Draconibacterium halophilum: one gene and its partner. The protein of the gene in region 1 interacts with the protein of each later gene in a pairwise test. Links are inferred from orthologs where the notes say so. Each region holds a gene or a part of one and is shown on either strand. Other genes may lie near its edges.

What was found.
Region 2: the proteins of recJ (region 1) and G0Q07_RS09720 interact in binary tests that used the Escherichia coli proteins (3 or more experiments, as listed by UniProt). The link is inferred for Draconibacterium halophilum from one-to-one orthologs.

The regions. Positions count from the first base shown.
Region 1 is NZ_CP048409.1:1,085,233-1,096,981, forward strand. Bases 1-2,959 are described here. They hold recJ (single-stranded-DNA-specific exonuclease RecJ), read left to right. Parts: upstream 1-595; coding sequence 596-2,323; downstream 2,324-2,959. Other genes in these bases: lysS (lysine--tRNA ligase), read right to left, coding at 1-354; G0Q07_RS04390 (HAD family hydrolase), read right to left, coding at 2,320-2,952. Outside these bases: G0Q07_RS04395 (1-acyl-sn-glycerol-3-phosphate acyltransferase), read right to left, coding at 3,082-4,224; G0Q07_RS04400 (helix-hairpin-helix domain-containing protein), read right to left, coding at 4,264-6,306; G0Q07_RS04405 (PorV/PorQ family protein), read right to left, coding at 6,303-7,121; purE (5-(carboxyamino)imidazole ribonucleotide mutase), read right to left, coding at 7,182-7,688; hpt (hypoxanthine phosphoribosyltransferase), read left to right, coding at 7,777-8,316; G0Q07_RS04420 (adenylate kinase), read left to right, coding at 8,333-8,905; GTPase ObgE, read left to right, coding at 8,994-9,983; G0Q07_RS04430 (phosphatase PAP2 family protein), read left to right, coding at 9,983-10,675; G0Q07_RS04435 (MutS-related protein), read left to right, coding at 10,676-11,749. UniProt on the Escherichia coli protein: Single-stranded-DNA-specific exonuclease.
Region 2 is NZ_CP048409.1:2,395,789-2,402,531, forward strand. The notes cover bases 3,075-6,111. They hold G0Q07_RS09720 (type IA DNA topoisomerase), read left to right. Parts: upstream 3,075-3,455; coding sequence 3,456-5,768; downstream 5,769-6,111. Other genes in these bases: G0Q07_RS09725 (UDP-glucuronic acid decarboxylase family protein), read right to left, coding at 5,890-6,111. Outside these bases: G0Q07_RS09705 (hypothetical protein), read right to left, coding at 1-222; NAD-dependent DNA ligase LigA, read right to left, coding at 236-2,242; G0Q07_RS09715 (thioredoxin family protein), read left to right, coding at 2,423-3,007; more of G0Q07_RS09725, read right to left, coding at 6,112-6,743.

The DNA of each region.
Region 1 (11,749 bases):
TTTTACGCCGATGATATCGCCGATGTCGAGTAATTTTTTGAATACCTCGTTGTACATCATTTTATCTTCACCGGTGCAAATCTCATCGCGGTTCACATAAATCTGAATACGTCCTTCGTGGTCCTGAATCTCAGCAAACGCGGCTTTTCCCATAATTCTGCGGCTCATCAAACGGCCCGCAATCACTACATCCTGAAAATTCTTTTCGTCTTCCTTGAAGTTCTGTTTTATTTCTTTGGTGTTGGTATTTACGTGGTACTGTGCTGCCGGGTAGGGTTCAACACCCAACTCGCGCATTCTTTGCAACGAATTTCGTCTGATGATCTCTTGTTCGCTTAATTCCTGATGACTCATTTCTTCTTCACTTTTAAATTCCTGTCATTCTTTTGTTTAAATGACAATTTATTGCCCGGGAAACGTTTGCTGAATCCCTCTAAAAAAATTTGGGCAAAGATAATAAAACAGATTGGTTGTAATTGTGTTGTAACATTGAATCAAATAAAAAATAATGTAGGGGGTGAATCATTTAATTTCCATATGCAATTGCATTTTGTATCTTTGTGAATTCACATCTTGATAAACACGATAACGCAGCATGGATAGAATTTGGAACTTAAAAAAACAAGGCGACCAAAACGAGGTTAAACATCTTTCAGCGGCGTTGAATGTGAATATGGTGATAGCCCGCTTGCTGGTGCAGCGGGGAATAGAAACCTACCCCGAAGCCAAAGCATTTTTCCGCCCCCGACTGAGTGACCTGCACGATCCGTTTTTGATGAAAGATATGGATAAAGCGGTTGCCCGATTGGATAAAGCAGTTGAAAATAAGGAAAAGGTAATTGTTTACGGCGATTACGATGTGGATGGAACTACATCGGTGGCGTTGATGTATTCGTTTTTGAAACAGCGGATTAAAGATATTGAATATTATATTCCGAACCGTTACAGCGAGGGATATGGAATTTCGCCAAAAAGTATTGATTATGCCATAGATAAAGGAGTAACGCTTATTGTTGCCCTCGACTGCGGTATTAAAGCTGTTGAAAAAATTGCCAAAGCCAAAGAGCGCGGGCTCGATTTTATTGTCTGTGATCATCATAATCCGGATGATGAAGTGCCGCCGGCTGTTGCAGTACTCGACGCAAAACAATCGGATTGTAACTATCCTTACAAAGAACTTTCGGGTTGCGGTGTAGGATTTAAATTATTGCAAGGGTACTGCAAAAAACACGAAATTGATTACGAAGAAATATATGATCTGCTCGATTTGGTAGCGGTGAGTATTGCTGCAGATATTGTTCCGATAACCGGAGAAAACAGGGTGCTGGCTTATTATGGCCTTAAGAAACTTAACTCGAATCCGGGAATTGGCTTGCAAACCATTATTAATTTTGCAGGAATTGCCGGTACCGAAATTACCATCAGCGATATTGTTTTTAAGATTGGGCCACGATTAAATGCCTCGGGCCGTATTGAGCACGGTAAAAAATCGGTGCAGATATTGGTTTCAACCGATGAAGATAAATCGGATCTATTAGGCGAAGAGATTGACTCTTTCAACGAGATCAGAAAAACATTAGACCGCGATATTACCCAGGATGCGCTGGATACCATTGAAAACAATCCCGAGTTTAAAGGTAAAAACAGCACAGTGCTTTATAACCGCGACTGGCACAAGGGAGTGGTTGGAATTGTGGCATCAAGAGTTACCGAGCAATATTACCGGCCAACGATAATTTTAACCGAATCAAACGGTTTGGCAACGGGATCGGCACGTTCGGTGCGCGATTTTGATCTTTACGAAGCTATTGGGCAGTGCAGCGATTTGCTGGAATCGTACGGTGGGCACATGTACGCTGCAGGATTAACAATGAGGATTGAGAACATTCCGGAATTCCGGCAACGTTTTGAGGAGATTGTTACCAAACAGATAACTGATAAACAACAAGTTCAATCTATTGAGGTGGATGCCAAAATTGCGCTTAGCGAAATTACGCCGCGCTTTTATCGCATTTTAAAACAATTTGCACCGTTTGGGCCGCACAATATGATGCCGGTTTTTGTTACCGAAGATGTTTTTGATGCCGGTACCAGCCGTTTGGTTGGTAAAAACCAGGAGCACTTAAAACTCGATTTGGTGGAGCCCGATGTTAATTCAGGAATATTCCCGGGCATTGCTTTTAATCAATCGGATGCTTACGATGTAATTACTTCAGGCTCGCCTTTTGATGTGTGCTATTCGATTAACGAAAATGAATACCGTGGTAAAACCAATCTTCAGTTATTTATAAGAGATATCAAGAAAAGAGAGTTCCTGAATTAAGGTAGTAGCGACTTTAGTTGCGGCAATTCTTCAATTACTCTGGCGCCCGTTGCCACCAGCCGCTGTTTCGACTGATGTCCGTCGGCCACCAAAATGCAATCTATTTCCAGTTGTTGAGCTACCTCAAAATCATGATTGGTGTCGCCAATAATAGTTGCCTGGCTTTTGTTGATGTTAAATTCGCTAATAAACTGTTTGCCACGTTCTATTTTCGAAGATGCATAATGATCGTTCAATCCGGCAACTCCCTCAAAATAGTCGAAAATATTCTGATGTTTTAAGGTTTGCTCCAACATGTTTTGTTGCATAGCGGAAAGTACAAATTGTTGGAGCCCCAAGCTTTTAAAATGCTGGAGTACGTCAATCGCTCCGGCATGTAATTTACACTGAGAAACTCCTGCGTTGTATATGTCCATATATTCCTGTGCCGAAATGGAGAAATCTTCTTTTGAAAAATCAAAACCGAGAGATTCGTAACAATCCTTTACAGGAAACGAGAATACCTCTTTATACGAATAATGATCAAGCAGATTTAGCTGCCGATTTTTCAGCAGCACATTTATCGTTGAAATGCAAAAATCAAGATCGTTGAGCAGTGTACCGTTCCAGTCCCAGATAATTGTATGCATTTTATACCGATTGTTTTTTAGAGTGAGCGTTAAGTGAAATGATAAATTTACAGTGGTTAATGCCGGTAGTAAAGCAAAAAGGCTTTGTAAATAGATGTAACAAAGGCTGCATTTGATTTCTAATCGGTACTATTTTTTAGGTCTGTCGAATTTGTTAATTACCGGGTAAGCATACAATTTCAGAAAACGTTCCTGAATGTCAGTTATCGGGAAATCGATATTCACCATGGCTTGCTCCACCATAATTTCAAATTTCTTTTGTTCTTCGCTGGTGTATCGATCTTTAAATCGGTGCTCCTGCATAAGCATGTCGTAGGCCACAAAATTGCTAGGCCACAGTTTAAAATTTTTGTAAATCTGGTCGTCGATCATTTCGGCCAGGCAACGAATGTAAGAATTACGTTGTTCGTTATTTTTTGCCAATTCAAAATGGGTTTCTATAGGTGTTCCAAAGGAAAAACGCATTCTCCCTTTTGGTGCGAACATTCCCATCGACATCGCTTTTAGGTCGTCTTTACTTCGTTTCGATTCGCCGTAATGTTCTTTTTTTATTAATTCGCGAAGTTTGGCCAATCCACAAGGTTCAATCTCGTACGAAATGGATACCGGCACAATATTTAATTCGTTAAATCCGTCCGATATGCCTCCTGTGTTACTCATGTTCAGCATTTTTAGAACACTGTCCTGTGTTTTGTCGTTCCCGTCTTTTGTACGGCCTTCGCGTTGAGCTATCCAAACCGACATTTTGTCTTCAGTAATGGACTTTCGGATAAAATGAGAGACCTTTTTTGATGCCATCATCAGTTCGCGTGGCGGCAAATTTCGTTTAATAACAAACGACCTGTTCAGCTTAACTGTATGTTCTATCCACTCGTATTGCAGCAGGTTGTCGCCAATGGCAATCTGGGTGGTGTTCATCCCGTGCTCAAAAATGAGAAAATTTAATAAAGCGGCATCTAAAATAATATCGCGGTGGTTCGAAATAAACAGATAGGGCTTGGAATTGTCCAGCTTATCCATTCCGGTAACTTTTAATCCGTCCGAAGTTTTGTCTACCAGCCAGTGCAAAAGATCGTAAATAAAAACGCCCTGAAGCTGTTTAACACTGCTTACCCGGCGCAACTGAAATTTTACCATTTCAACCTTTGGCCGGTTTTTAAACAAGAGATGCAGTACCCTGTCAAAGGTTTTATCCTTAACTAGTTTTCTGATCTTTGCTTTAACTTCTTTGTCGGTGTAGGGGCGAATATCATCAAAATTAATGTCTCGCATTATTTATAATTTTAACCCGACAAAGTAAGGTATTCAAAATCAGAATTTCAACCTCAATTGGAATTTTAACTCCGTTTTGTGGTGTCCTGTTATCTCGTTGTAGCCGGAACTTATGGTTTCACGGTCGGTCCACCACGTATTAGCCAGCTTTAGCCAGCACTCAATCTTTTTCGCCGGCTGGTATTTTAAATTGATATAATTTCTTATTCCCTTCCCGTAATAGGCAGGAATGGAAAAAGCATAAAGAATGTCGTTTTCGTACGCATAAATACGGCTGTTATAGCTTTTGGTATGAAACCAGGCCAGTCGTGCCGCAAGGTTCAACGGAAATTGTTTGGGCTTAAACTGGATGTCCTGGAAAAGCAGAAATCCGTTCTCACTATTCTCGCCTTTATAATAAACATGCTCGGCACGTGTTTTTAGCAAGATTGTTTCCGATATCTGAAACTGTGTATGAAAGCGCATTTTCTGAACGCGTTCTGGCAGATTGATATAGCGCCCATCGTTCTTGAATTTTTGATCTTTCTCCTCATTTTTAAAACGTAGGTAGGCGGTAATCTTTTCGCTGATCTGAAAATCTGCTTGTGTAAAAATATCCCACGAACGTGCAGGGCTGGCAGTGGAGTAGTTAAACCATTCTGATTGATAAACATCGGAATAGGCTGAAAGCTTAACAAATTTGGCCGGTAAAAGACGCACCCCAAAATAAAGTCCTGATTCGTTGCTGATGTTACTTCCTTCGGCCATCGTATTGGCCCAAAAAGCGTGGTAATCTTTATCGAAATGACGAAACAATGCCGAAAATGCCAATTGGTCGTTAACATGTACAATTGCTCCCTGTGTAACTGCTTTTCCTTTTGATTTTGATAGGGCAGCCTCGCCAAAAAGCGTATAGTTATTTTTGTTAAAAAGGTAATCGGCACCGACGGTATAATTATCGGTCCCTTGGAAACGAAATTTGTTGTAAAGCCGTTCGCTGCGAATAAATGGTTTGTCGAAATGTTGATATACAACGGTTACCCCAAGTTTAAGGTATTTAAAATGATGGGTAAAAACTCCGCCGGCATTGGTAAAATTTACCGTTTTTTCATCGGCAATTTCGCTGTCGGTGCGATGATAACCCGAAGTTTGCAAACTGGAGAAATGGTTTACTTCTGCATCCTTATAAACCAGGTTGCCATCGGCATTTTTGCGCGAATAGAATAGACTGAATCGTGAATTACCCAATTTTACGGTTCCGGCCGCCCCTCTGAAAAAGAAATTCTCATCCACAGAAGTGTAGCCCCGAACTCCCTGGCCGGTTTTTGTGATTCCCAAAACATTTTGCGATTTCCCGTTGGTGTAGCCTTGCCATAATACCAAACCCTGGCCGGTTCTAACAAGGTAGTCGCCGACCGAAATTTTTTCAAAAGTGCTATTGATTTTGAAACTAACATGCCCCGAATAGTAATCGAAACCACTTTTGTTAGAACCTTTAAAGAATGCTTCGCCGGGATCTTTCTCGGCCGTTATGCCAATAGAAAGTTTGTCATTGGCCCTAAAATTATAGCGCGTGTAATAGCGAAATCGGTTTCCTTCGTAAGGTGTGGTGTTATCGTCTTTTGTTTTGTATCCGCGTGCTTTCTGTAAATTACCCAGCGTTCGAATTAGCAATTGGTTATCGGCATATTTTAGCTGTTGTTTTAATGTTTGTTGTTCCTGTTCTTCGGGGCCAAATACAATAAAATACTGCAATTTTTGCAGCAAATCAGGTGAAAACCCATCAATGGTTTTTAGTTCGTAAATAGAATATACAGGGCCGTAAGTGTCAGTATATTCAAGTAATTTTTGAATTTGTATTTCATTTAACAAATAGAGCCGTGCCAATTCTGTGGTGCTTGTTGCGTTAATATTAACGGGATGTTCAAGAAAATACTCCAGATCCTCAATAATTAAGGCCGCATCAGTGCCTTCTTCAATTTTATCGAGATGCGATTCCAAAATCGATTCAATCAATTTATCGGGCGAGTTATTTTGCGCCGATGCCGCCAAAAATGTAAGCTCAAGTAACATGAAAATTATATGTTTGGCAATGCGTGTCATTTAAGATTGTATTGAATGGAAACCGAGGGTGTAAATCCTAAATTTCCATGGTAACTAAATGCAATATCTGTGCTGATATTTTTAAAAATGTAGCCAATTCCGGCAGTATATTGAACCGGCCGTCCCGAAATCCCAAAGCGAAAGGCCAGATTTTCAAGTGGCATAAATTCCAGTCCGCTTTTTATTAAAACATCCCGCTCCGATTCTTTTTGTGTTTCAAAGCTCACCAGCACATGCTGGTCGAAAGCATAGTGTGCACCAAGCCTGTAAATCGATGGGAGTTTTGTTTTTTCTTCGCGATAATTGTAGCCGTTTTTAACCGGATTAAAGGAGTGAACGCCTAATGTAATTTTCTCGGTAAGCTTATAACTTGCCCCGATTTCAAACGTAAGAAACGAAAAAGCATCCGCATTTTCCGGCATACGTTCTGCGAAATAATCGAATTGGATAGAAGCGTTAAGACGTTCAGAAAGTGGCTTGGCATAGGCAAGGCCCAGTTTATGCGCTTTAAAAATGCCCTTTCCAAATTGGTAAAAACTTAATCCGAAAGTTCCGGTGTTGGTTGGCAAAACAATACTTGATGCCGCCAATTCAAATTCATCAATTCCGAATTTTGATTCGTAAAATATTCCGGCGGAAAAATTGTTGAGTTGCGCTAATGTTGCCTGGTTATGAAAAGTGCTCCAGCTATCGGGAATGGATACAAAAGCATTTGATAGCGCAACAGAACGTGCACCTCCTGTGTAATTTTGAGAGGAGGCTACCGAAGCGATTATGGTAAAGCACGCCAACAGTATGTAAAAGGGTTTATGCATAAAAAAAGAGGTATTGATTAAATACCTCTTTAAAATTAAGTAAAATATTTTTAACTACAATTAGTTTGTTTTAAATCTGTACTTTACCTCCGATAACTCCTGGTTGGCTTTTACAATTTTTTGTTTCAGGTTTTCTTTGTAAGTAACCAGTTTGTTCATTAGTTCTTCGTCTCCGGTGGCCATCATTTGAGTAGCTAAAATAGCCGCATTCATTGATCCGTTAACTGCAACAGTAGCAACTGGAATACCCGGAGGCATTTGCAGAATAGCAAGAATAGAATCAAACCCCGACAGGCTGGCGTTAATCGGAACACCAATTACAGGAACCGGGGTCATTGCAGCAATTACACCCGGTAAGTGAGCAGCCATTCCGGCACCGGCAATAATAACTTTTATTCCGCGGTCTTTGGCTCCTTTGGCAAAGCTTTCTACCTCTTCCGGAGTACGATGTGCCGATAGCGCATTGATCTCGAAAGGAATTTCAAACTCATCGAACAATTTGGCCGCTTTTTCCATCACGCTTAAATCGGATGTGCTGCCCATAATAATACTAACTTTTGGAGTCATGTTTTATAATTTATTTGTTACTTTGTATCTTTTTATTTTCAGCACGAAAATACAGCAAATTAGCAATTAATAAAAATCAAAACCACATATGAAGAAGGTTAAAATTCTGGATAAAGAATTTGAGTTATTTATTCCATATGAGAAGATTCGTTCAGTTGTTGAGCAAATGGCTGAAACAATGAATAAGGAGTTGGCAGGCAAAGACCCGCTTTTTCTTTGTATATTAAACGGTTCGTTTATGTTTGCCGCCGAATTATTCAAGCGTATCGACTTTGTAGAGTCGGAGATTTCGTTTGTAAAACTGGCTTCGTATCAGGGCGATTCAACAACCGGAAGAGTGAAACATCTGATCGGGTTGAATGAAGAAATTGAAGGACGAACCGTAGTGATTCTGGAAGATATTGTTGATACGGGAATTACCATCAACAATATTATGGAGCAACTGGAACTAATGAAGCCCAAAGAAGTGCAGGTAGCCACCTTGTTATTAAAACCGGATGCGCTTCAGAAAGAAGTAGATCTTAAATATGTGGGAATGGAGATCCCGAATGATTTTATCGTAGGTTACGGACTTGACTACGACGGCTACGGTAGAAATCTGATCGATATTTACACGGTAGTAAAATAAAAAATAACCAAAAACTATGTTGAATCTCGTATTGTTTGGCCCACCGGGGGCAGGAAAAGGAACCCAGGCCGAATTTCTTACTAATTCATTTGAATTGATCCACTTATCGACCGGCGATTTGCTACGAAGCGAAATTGCCGAAGAAACCCCTCTGGGAAAGGAAGCAAAAAACTTTATGGATAAAGGCGAGTTGGTTCCCGATGAAGTGGTGATTGGAATGATAAAAAGTAAACTTGACGCAAACAAAGATGCGAAAGGTTTTATTTTCGACGGATTTCCACGTACCGTTGATCAGGCGAAAGCGCTGGATGTTTTGCTGAACGACAATGGAACACCAATCTCGGGAATGCTTTGCCTGCAGGTTGAGAAGCAGGAATTGATCGATCGTTTGTTAAGCCGCGGAAAAGTTTCGGGCCGTTCCGACGATCAAAACCAATCGATTATTGAAAACCGCATTGCAGTTTACACCGAAAAAACACTTCCTTTAATTGAATACTACAAACCGCAGGGTAAACATTTCGATGTTAATGGAATGGGAACTATTGAGGAAATTGCAGGTAGATTAAAAGACGTTGTAGAAAAATTATAACATCGATAGGTAAGTGAGAAGTTTGCCACATGGCAGGTTTCTCACTTTTTTTACTTGTATATTACAGAAAACGAACAGGAAAAATCAGATGGCAGAGACCAATTTTGTTGATTACGTAAGAATTCATTGTCAGTCGGGTAACGGAGGTTCCGGCTCAGCGCATTTGCGCAGAGAGAAATTTGTTGCCAAAGGAGGTCCCGATGGAGGCGATGGTGGTCGTGGTGGCCATGTTATTCTTGTGGGCAATGAGCAAATGTGGACACTGTTACATTTGAAGTTCCGCAAACATATTAAGGCTGGTCACGGAGATCCGGGGGGGAAACAACGCAGTAAAGGCGCCGATGGCGAGGATGTATACGTGGAGGTGCCACTGGGTACGGTTGCCCGCGATGTGGAAACCGGCGAATTCCTGTTTGAAATTACAAAGCACGGCGAAGAGCAAGTGCTGCTGGAGGGTGGTAGAGGTGGCCTGGGAAACGACCATTTTAAAACCTCGACCCATCAGACTCCACGATTTGCACAGCCCGGCGAAGAAGGCGAAGAAGGCTGGAAAATTCTGGAGCTAAAAGTGCTGGCCGATGTTGGTTTGGTTGGCTTCCCGAGTGCCGGGAAATCTACACTTTTATCGGTAGTTTCTGCGGCAAAACCAAAAATTGCTGATTACCCGTTTACTACCCTGGTGCCTAATTTAGGCATTGTGGGGCATCGCGAAAAACGATCGTTTGTAATGGCTGATATTCCGGGAATAATTGAAGGCGCGCACGAAGGTAAAGGCTTGGGGCTTCGTTTTTTAAGGCACATCGAGCGTAACTCGATGTTGTTATTTATGGTGCCGGCAGATAGTAAAGATCACCTGAATGAATATAAGGTATTGCTCAACGAACTGGAGAAATATAATCCTGAATTACTCGATAAACAGCGATTTTTAACCATCAGTAAAGCAGATATGCTGGATGAAGAACTGATGCAGGAAATCAGTAGTGAGCTGGGCGAAACTCCGCACATGTTTTTTTCGGCAGTATCCGGACTAAATATTCTACCACTTAAAGACCGAATCTGGGAAATTTTAAATAGTTAATGGAAATATTGCAACGAATACTGGAGCTGGATAAAGATTTGTTTTTATTCCTCAATGGATTACACAGCGATTTTTGGGATCCCATTATGGTGATGGTAACCCGCCAGGAAATATGGATTCCGTTTTTTGCCAGCATTCTATTTTTTATTGTCAAGAATTATCGAAGCAAAACCTTGCTGATTCTTATCACCCTGGCGATTTTAATTGCAGTTACCGATCAGTTTTCAGGATTAATAAAAGATACTTTTCAGCGTTTGCGGCCGGTGCACGATCCTGCAATCGCGCAATTGGTTCATATGGTAATGGGCAAAGGCGGATCTTTTGGTTTTGTTTCGGCTCATGCCGCTAATTCTGTTGCTCTTTTAGTGCTAATTTCCCGGATATTTAAAAGCCGCGGGTATTATTTTTTAATGCTGACTTGGGTGCTTGTGTTTTGTTATTCGCGTATTTATGTAGGGGTGCATTATCCTCTCGATCTTATTTGTGGTGGACTTGTCGGCTGGCTAATTGGTTGGGGGCTGTACAAGCTTATGATGTTTGTCGAAAACCATTTCTTTTTTGGGCGTTCGCCAAAAATTGAAAAAACGGCAATTTCAACAAAAGATACCGGTACTATGGTTTTAGTATTCTCGGTATTAGTAAGCACTTTTTTTATTGCTGTCTTCATCCTTCGCCATTATAATCTTTTATAAATGAGCAACCCGATCCGGCTTTATTCCGAAAAACTTTCATTTTACACTGATGAATTCAATAGTGTGTCGGCGAAAGTAAAACGTTTTGCCTGGTATCGTTTTGTTGCGTTTGTCGGAATATTTCTTCCGCTGATTATTCTGGGTTGGAAGATCACAACGCTCTACTCAACGCTTCCTTTAATTGTGCTGTTCTTTTTTCTCGTAAAACGGAATCTCATTCTCGAAAAGTTAAAGAAAACACTTGCTGTTAAAAAGATGTTGCTGGAAGATGAGCTAAAAGCATTGGATCATTCTTTTCTTCATTTTAAAAATGGCGAACAGTTTCTGAACGTGGAACATTCTTTTGCCTACGATCTCGATTTGTTTGGCGAAGGTTCATTGTTTCAGTATTTAAACCGAACCTCAACCGTTGAAGGTCAGCAGTTATTGGCCGATTGGATGCAAAGGCCATTAAAGGAAAAAGACGAAATTGAGCAGCGGCAAGGCGCCATTAAAGAGCTAGCTGAAATGCCTTTGTGGCGGCTCGACTTTTTAACTGAAGGCAAACTGTTTCAGGAATCGGAAGAACAGTATAACGAGATTCGTTCATGGACGGAAATGGAGCTTGGGCTGAATCATTCCAACCTGATGAAGTGGTTGATTCGTATTGTTCCGGCGATAACGATAGTGGCTGCAATTCCGGCAATAATGGGACTGAGTAACTTTTATCTTGTGGTAATGGTAGTTGCTCAGTTTTTGCTGCTGTTTGCCTGGTCGAAACGTGTGAATTATTACTTTGGTTTTTTTGGTCGGAAGTCGGAGCTGCTGGCGAAATACATGCAGTTGCTGAAAATTATTGAGCAGAAAGATTTCGATTCGAAATATTTAAGCGAACTAAAGAAAAAAGTAACTGAGCCCTCGGCCGGGAAGGTATTTGGTGAATTAAAAAACCTGGTAAAGGAGTTTGAATACCGCCAGAATTTTTTGGTGGGAGTTGTGCTCAACGGGTTATTAACCTGGGATATTCGTTGCGTATACAAGTTGTGGCAATGGCATAAAGAGAATCGGGGCAGGTTAGCCAATTGGTTGGAAATT
Region 2 (6,743 bases), 1.3 Mb from region 1 along the record:
TTCGTACTCTACAGAAAAACTTCCTGATGCCGTTTGCATTTGCCCGCTATTTGGGGCTTCTGCCTGAAAATCGCTTTTCTGAAGTTGATAATCGGCCGACCACTCGATAATTTTCTGAGCATTGGTCGCAACTGATAAGAGGAGTGCTATTGATAAAAGAAGAATTGTTTTTGTCATATTAAAAGCGTCGTATTTAGCTTCAACTGTAATTTTTTTCGTCATTATTCCCGATAAACTATTCGATCATTTTTAAGAAATCTTTCTCACTGATCATTGGAATACCCAACTTCTCAACTTTTTGAAGCTTGCTGGGACCAACATTACTTCCGGCAAGCATATAACTTGTTTTTTTCGAAATGGAACCCACGTTTTTCCCTCCGTTTTGCTCAATCAGTTTTTTAAGCTCATCGCGCGAATTTTGCTCGAAAGTTCCCGAAATAACAATGCTCAAACCTTCCAGTTTGTTGGTTTGTCCCTCCAGCTGGTCTTCGCTGATGGAAAACCGAAGTCCGTATGCTTTCAGGTTTTCGATAAATTGTAAATGTTCTTCGTTCGAAAACCAATCCACAACACTTTCCGCAATGCGGTCGCCAATTTCATCAATTTCTACCAACTGTTCTTTGGTTTGCTGCTGAATATTTTCAATTGTATGCAGCTTTTTTACCAGCGTTTTGGCTACTGTTTCTCCAACAAAACGAATTCCCAGCGCAAAAAGTACCCGCTCGAACGGAACTTCTTTTGAAGCTTCCAAACCATCGAGAATTCGTTGTGCCGATTTATCTGCCATTCGCTCAAGGTTTAACAGTTGCTTTTTTTGCAATTGGTAGAGCTGGGTAATGTTTTTTGCCAAACCTTCGTTGTAAAGCAAGTCAACAGTTTCCTGCCCAATGCCATCAATGTCCATTGCCTTTCGGCTCACAAAATGCTCCATCTTGCCTTTAATTTGTGGCGGACAGGCATCTTCATTCGGACAATAATGGGCAGCTTCACCTTCTTTTCTAATTAGTTTGGTTCCGCACTCGGGGCATGTTTCAATAAACTGCACCGGCTGAAACATCGGATGTCGTTTGGCAGGATCAACTCCCGTGATTTTCGGAATAATCTCGCCTCCTTTTTCCACAAAAACAGTGTCATCAATATGCAGATCCAGATTATTGATAATATCAGCATTGTGCAGCGATGCGCGTTTTACAATGGTTCCGGCAATTAAAACCGGTTCTAAATTAGCCACCGGCGTTACAGCTCCTGTTCGCCCTACCTGGTACGAAACCGATTTTAGCAGAGTAGAAACACTCTCGGCTTTAAACTTGTAGGCAATAGCCCAGCGTGGCGATTTGGCGGTAAAACCGAGGTTCTTTTGTAATCTCCGCGAATTTACTTTAATCACAATTCCGTCGGTGGCAACCGGCAGTGAAAATCGTTCGGTGTCCCATCTCTCGATAAAAGCAAATACGTCATCAATATTTTTACACAATTGCGTGTGCTCCGAAATTTTAAATCCCCATTCGCGTGCTTTTTGCAGACTTTCGTAATGCCCGTCTTCCGGTAAATTTTCGCCAAGTACGTAATACAAATAGGCATCCAGTTTTCGCGAGGCAACAATCGATGAGTTTTTCATTTTTAGTGTTCCTGCCGCTGTGTTTCGAGGATTTGCCAATAGCGGTTCGCCAGCTTTTTCCAGTTCAGCATTTAGGTTGTTGAATACTTCAAAAGGCATCAAAATCTCGCCGCGAATTTCAAAACTATCCGGATAATCGTTTCCGCGTAATTTTAAGGGTACCGATTGGATGGTACGCACATTTGCAGTTACATCATCACCTTTCACTCCGTCGCCACGAGTTACGGCACGCACCAGTTCGCCATTTTCATAGCTTAGGCTAATCGACGAGCCATCGAATTTTAACTCACAAGCGTATTCAAAATCATCGGTACCAATAATTTTCTGAATGCGGTTGTCGAAATCTTTTAGCTCCTCTTGCGAGTATGCATTTGATAGCGACAACATATTGTACTGATGAGTTACCTGCTTAAAGTCTGAACTTAAATCGCTTCCTACGCGCTGTGTTGGCGAGTTAGGGTCGTTAATATTGTATTGTTTCTCAAGGCGTTCCAGCTCTTTTAATTTCATGTCGAAATCAAAATCACTGATAGATGGTTGCGCCAATACGTAATATTTATAGTTGTGTTCGGCCAGTTCGGCCTGCAAATCTTCAATTCGTTGGATGTCTTGTTCGCTGCTCATTCGTGCCCTAATTGTAAATGTTTCAAGATGATTTTTCAAAGATAATTTGTTGCGGTAAAAAACGTAAGGTTTTTCAATTTTTAATGGTACGAAGCTTCGGTACGGAATAACCAAAGTTTTGTACTATCTATTAAACAATTTTCATTCAAGATACTTTTAGTAGTAAAAGAAGATAATATTATGGCATTTACACTCGAAATAGGAAAAAAAGCGGTCTACTTTGATCTTTCGGCAACTGATGGGAAAATATACACGCTTGACAGTTTTAAGGACTCGAAATATCTGGTGGTGTTTTTCACCTGTAATCATTGTCCTTATGTGATTAACAGCGATGAAGTTACCCGAAAAACGGCTGAACGGTTTAAGCCGCAGGGAGTAGAATTTGTTGGAATTAACTCGAATAGTAAAAATACTTACGAAGAGGATGATTTCGACCACATGGTGGAGCGCATGAAAGAACACCAATTTCCGTGGACATATTTGCACGACGAGTCGCAGGAAATTGCGCTGGCATATGGAGCGCTGCGGACACCTCATTTTTATGTGTTTGACGAAGACCGCAAACTCGTTTATACCGGTAGGGGTGTTGATAGTCCGCGTGATCCATCAAAAATAAAGGTGAACGATCTGGCAAATGCACTTGAAGAGTTGACCAGTGGAAAAGAGATTTCTGTTCCGGTAACCAACCCGATTGGCTGCAACGTAAAATGGGATGGCAAAGAAAAACACTGGATGCCGGCTGATGCATGCGATTTGGTTTGGTAATGTTTCAAGGCAAAAGTAAAAAGGCAAAAGTAAAAAGGAAGAACTTTCGGCGCTCTGTCATCTCGAAGCAAAGCGAGAGATCTGTTGCGATGAAGCGTTTATTGACCACAAGTTATGGAGCGAGTGATCTTAGGTTTTGCAATTTATCAATTTAACCATTCAACAATTAATTTTTACCACAGAGTTGCACCGAGGAGACACGGAGTTTCACAGAGAGGAGGAAAAAGTCGATAACAAAGGGTTTCAATTTATCAGTTTTACAATTTAACAATTCTTTCTACCGAAGAGAGGAAAAGTCTCAGTTGTAGTTTGTCAGTCTCAGTTTTCAGTCGCAGTTCTCACCGTCTCAGTGCTCAATCTTCTTCAATCTAAAAATCAATCTTTCTTAAAAGCTTGTTAATAACTCCCTTTTTCTTCGCAATTCAATACTTGTATATTTGCAGCACTTATGATTGTTTGTATAGCAGAGAAACCAAGTGTTGCCAAAGAAATTGCTCAGGTTATTGGGGCAGGTTCGCGAAGAGACGGTTATTTCGAAGGAAACGGTTACCAGGTAACCTGGACTTTTGGCCATTTTTGTACGTTGTGGCCGCCCGAGGATTACGATGCGAAATGGAAACGCTGGGATCTGCAAACACTGCCCATGTTGCCCAAACGTTTTGAGACCAAGGTGATGACAGGCGATGGCGGGGTAACCAAACAATTTAATACCATTAAAAGCTTATTGGATAAAGCCGAACAGGTAATTAACTGCGGTGATGCCGGACAGGAAGGTGAACTTATTCAGCGCTGGGTGATGAAAGAGGCAGGTTACAAAGGAGAAGTAAAGCGTTTGTGGATCTCGTCGCTGACTAACGAAGCTATAAAAAATGGCTTTCAGAAACTGGAACCGGCAGAAAAATTTGATCACCTGTATTATGCTGGTAGCTCACGCGCTATTGGCGACTGGCTGCTGGGAATGAATGCCACACGTTTGTACACGTTAAAATATGGTGGTTACAAACAGGTTTTGTCCATCGGACGGGTGCAAACACCAACGCTGGCGATGCTGGTAACGCGCCATTACGAAATCGAGAATTTTAAACCCGAACCTTACTGGGAGTTGCAAACCACTTATCGCGACACGGTTTTTAGCAATACCGAGGGAAAGTTTTTCAAAAAAGAAGACGGTGAAAAACTGCTTAATCAGGTTTTATATAAGGACTTGTACATTACCGAAGTTGAAAAGAAAGATGGGAAGGAATATGCTCCCAAACTTTTCGACCTGACCAGTTTACAGGTGCATTGTAATACGCGTTTTGGATTAACGGCCGATGAAACCTTAAAAACCGTGCAACGTTTGTACGAAATGAAAGTGGTTACCTATCCGCGTGTTGATACCACTTTTTTGCCTAACGATCAGTATCCAAAAATACCAGGAATTTTAAAGGGACTAAAAAGTTATAGTGAGTTGGCGCAGCCATTGTTGGCAAAGAAAATCCGAAAGTCGACCAAAATTTTTAACGATAAAAAAGTTACCGATCACCATGCAATTATTCCAACAGGTGAAGAGAAATTGCTGGGCGGTAACGAGAAAAAGGTTTACGATGCTATTGCACGACGTTTTTTGGCTGCGTTTTACCCCGATTGTAAAGTGGCCAAAACGCAGGTGAAGGCCGAAGTTGATACGGTTCAGTTTGTAGCCACCGGAAAACAAATTCTGCAACCGGGTTGGCGGGTTGTTTTTCAGGATGAGAATTCGAAGAGTGGTGACGGTGATACAATTCTTCCTGTTTTTGAAAAAGGAGAACATGGGCCGCACGAGCCGTCGTTTACCGAAAAGGAAACAAAACCGCCGCGTTATTACACCGAGGCTTCGTTACTGCGTGCCATGGAAACTGCCGGAAAAAATGTTGATGACGATGAGTTACGCGACCTGATGAAAGCGAATGGAATCGGGCGTCCGTCAACTAGGGCTGCTATTATCGAGACCTTGTTCCGGCGTAAATATATAGAGCGTCAGAAAAAGCAGATACATCCTACAAAAGTGGGAATTCAGTTGATTGATATTATTCATAATGAACTATTAAAATCGGCAGAATTAACCGGACAGTGGGAAAAACGATTGCGTGACATTGAACAGGGAGAATACAGCGCCTCGAAATTTATTTACGAGATGAAACGTATGGTTTACGATCTGGTGGTTGAAGTGTTGAGAGATCGCAACTCGGTAAAACTGGCTGCTCCCGAACCGGAAAAAAAGGAAAAAGGCAAAAGAGCAAAGGCAAAAGGGCAAAAGGCAGTTGATACCGGAAGTGAAGAAATGACTTGTCCGAAATGTTCGGAAGGAAAAGTGCTAAAAGGTAAAAATGCATACGGCTGTAATCGTTGGAAAGAAGGTTGTGATTTCAGGCTGCCATTCGTTTTTATGGAGAAAAAGCTTACCGACAAACAGGTTGAGCGTTTGCTGAAGAAAGGTGCCACTACTAAACTCAAAGGCTTTAAAATGGGGGAGAAAAAGGTGGAAGGTATTTTGCAGCTTACCTCGGATTGTAATGTAGAGTTTGTGGATAGATCTCCGGCTGATAAGAAAACAGTTGATTCTGTTCCCAAGTGCCCGAAATGTGGGGGAACAATAATAAAAGGAAAAACGGCTTACGGTTGTAGCAACTGGAAAGAGGGTTGTGATTTTAAATTCTCGTTTGATGCCATCCGCGAAAAGGCTGCCGGAAGAGAATTGACGAAGGAATTAGTGCTGAAAATTCTGCAGGGAGTAGATTAATTCAAATAGTAACTTTTGTTTGTGTCAGTCTGAGCGAAGTCGAAGACTAAATCACTTACACTTCGACTTCGCATAGTGTGACTCAGCTTTCTCTTAAATCAAGTGATAAAGAATATTCAAATTATAATTCGTCCTCTTTTTGCAGCCGCTCAAAGTAGGCTATTGTTTTTGTTAAACCTTCCCGAAGCGGAATGGTAGGCTCCCAGCCATCCAGTTTTTCTTTAGCCAAAGTAATATCCGGCTGACGTTGTGTGGGATCGTCTTGTGGCAGTGGCAAGTAAACTATTTTGGATTTTGATCCGGTAATATCAATAATTTCACTGGCCAGTTCAAGCATGGTAAATTCGCCCGGATTACCAATGTTTACCGGCCCGATAAAATCGTCGTCGGTTTTCATCATACGGATCATGCCTTCAATTAAATCGCTTACATACTGAAAGCTGCGGGTTTGTTGCCCGTCGCCAAAAATAGTAATGTCTTTTCCCTGTAAAGCCTGCATAATAAAGTTCGAAACAACGCGTCCGTCGTCCGGCTCCATTTTGGGGCCATAGGTATTAAAAATGCGGATGATCTTGATCAAAACGTCGTTCTGTACATGGTAATTAACGAACAGCGATTCAGCACATCGTTTCCCTTCGTCGTAACACGAGCGCACTCCAATAGGATTAACATGGCCCCAGTATTCTTCGTTTTGCGGATGAATATCGGGTACACCATAAACTTCACTGGTTGATGCCTGCAGGATTTTGGCCTTTATACGTTTGGCCAAACCAAGCATATTTACAGCGCCCATTACCGAAGTTTTGATGGTTTTTATCGGATTGTATTGATACTGAACTGGTGACGCCGGACATGCCAGGTTGTAGATTTCGTCCACTTCAATGTAAAAAGGCTGTGTAATATCGTGCCGTACCAGCTCAAAGTAAGGATTATCAAGTAAATGAATAATCTTTTGCTTTTTGCCGGTAAAATAGT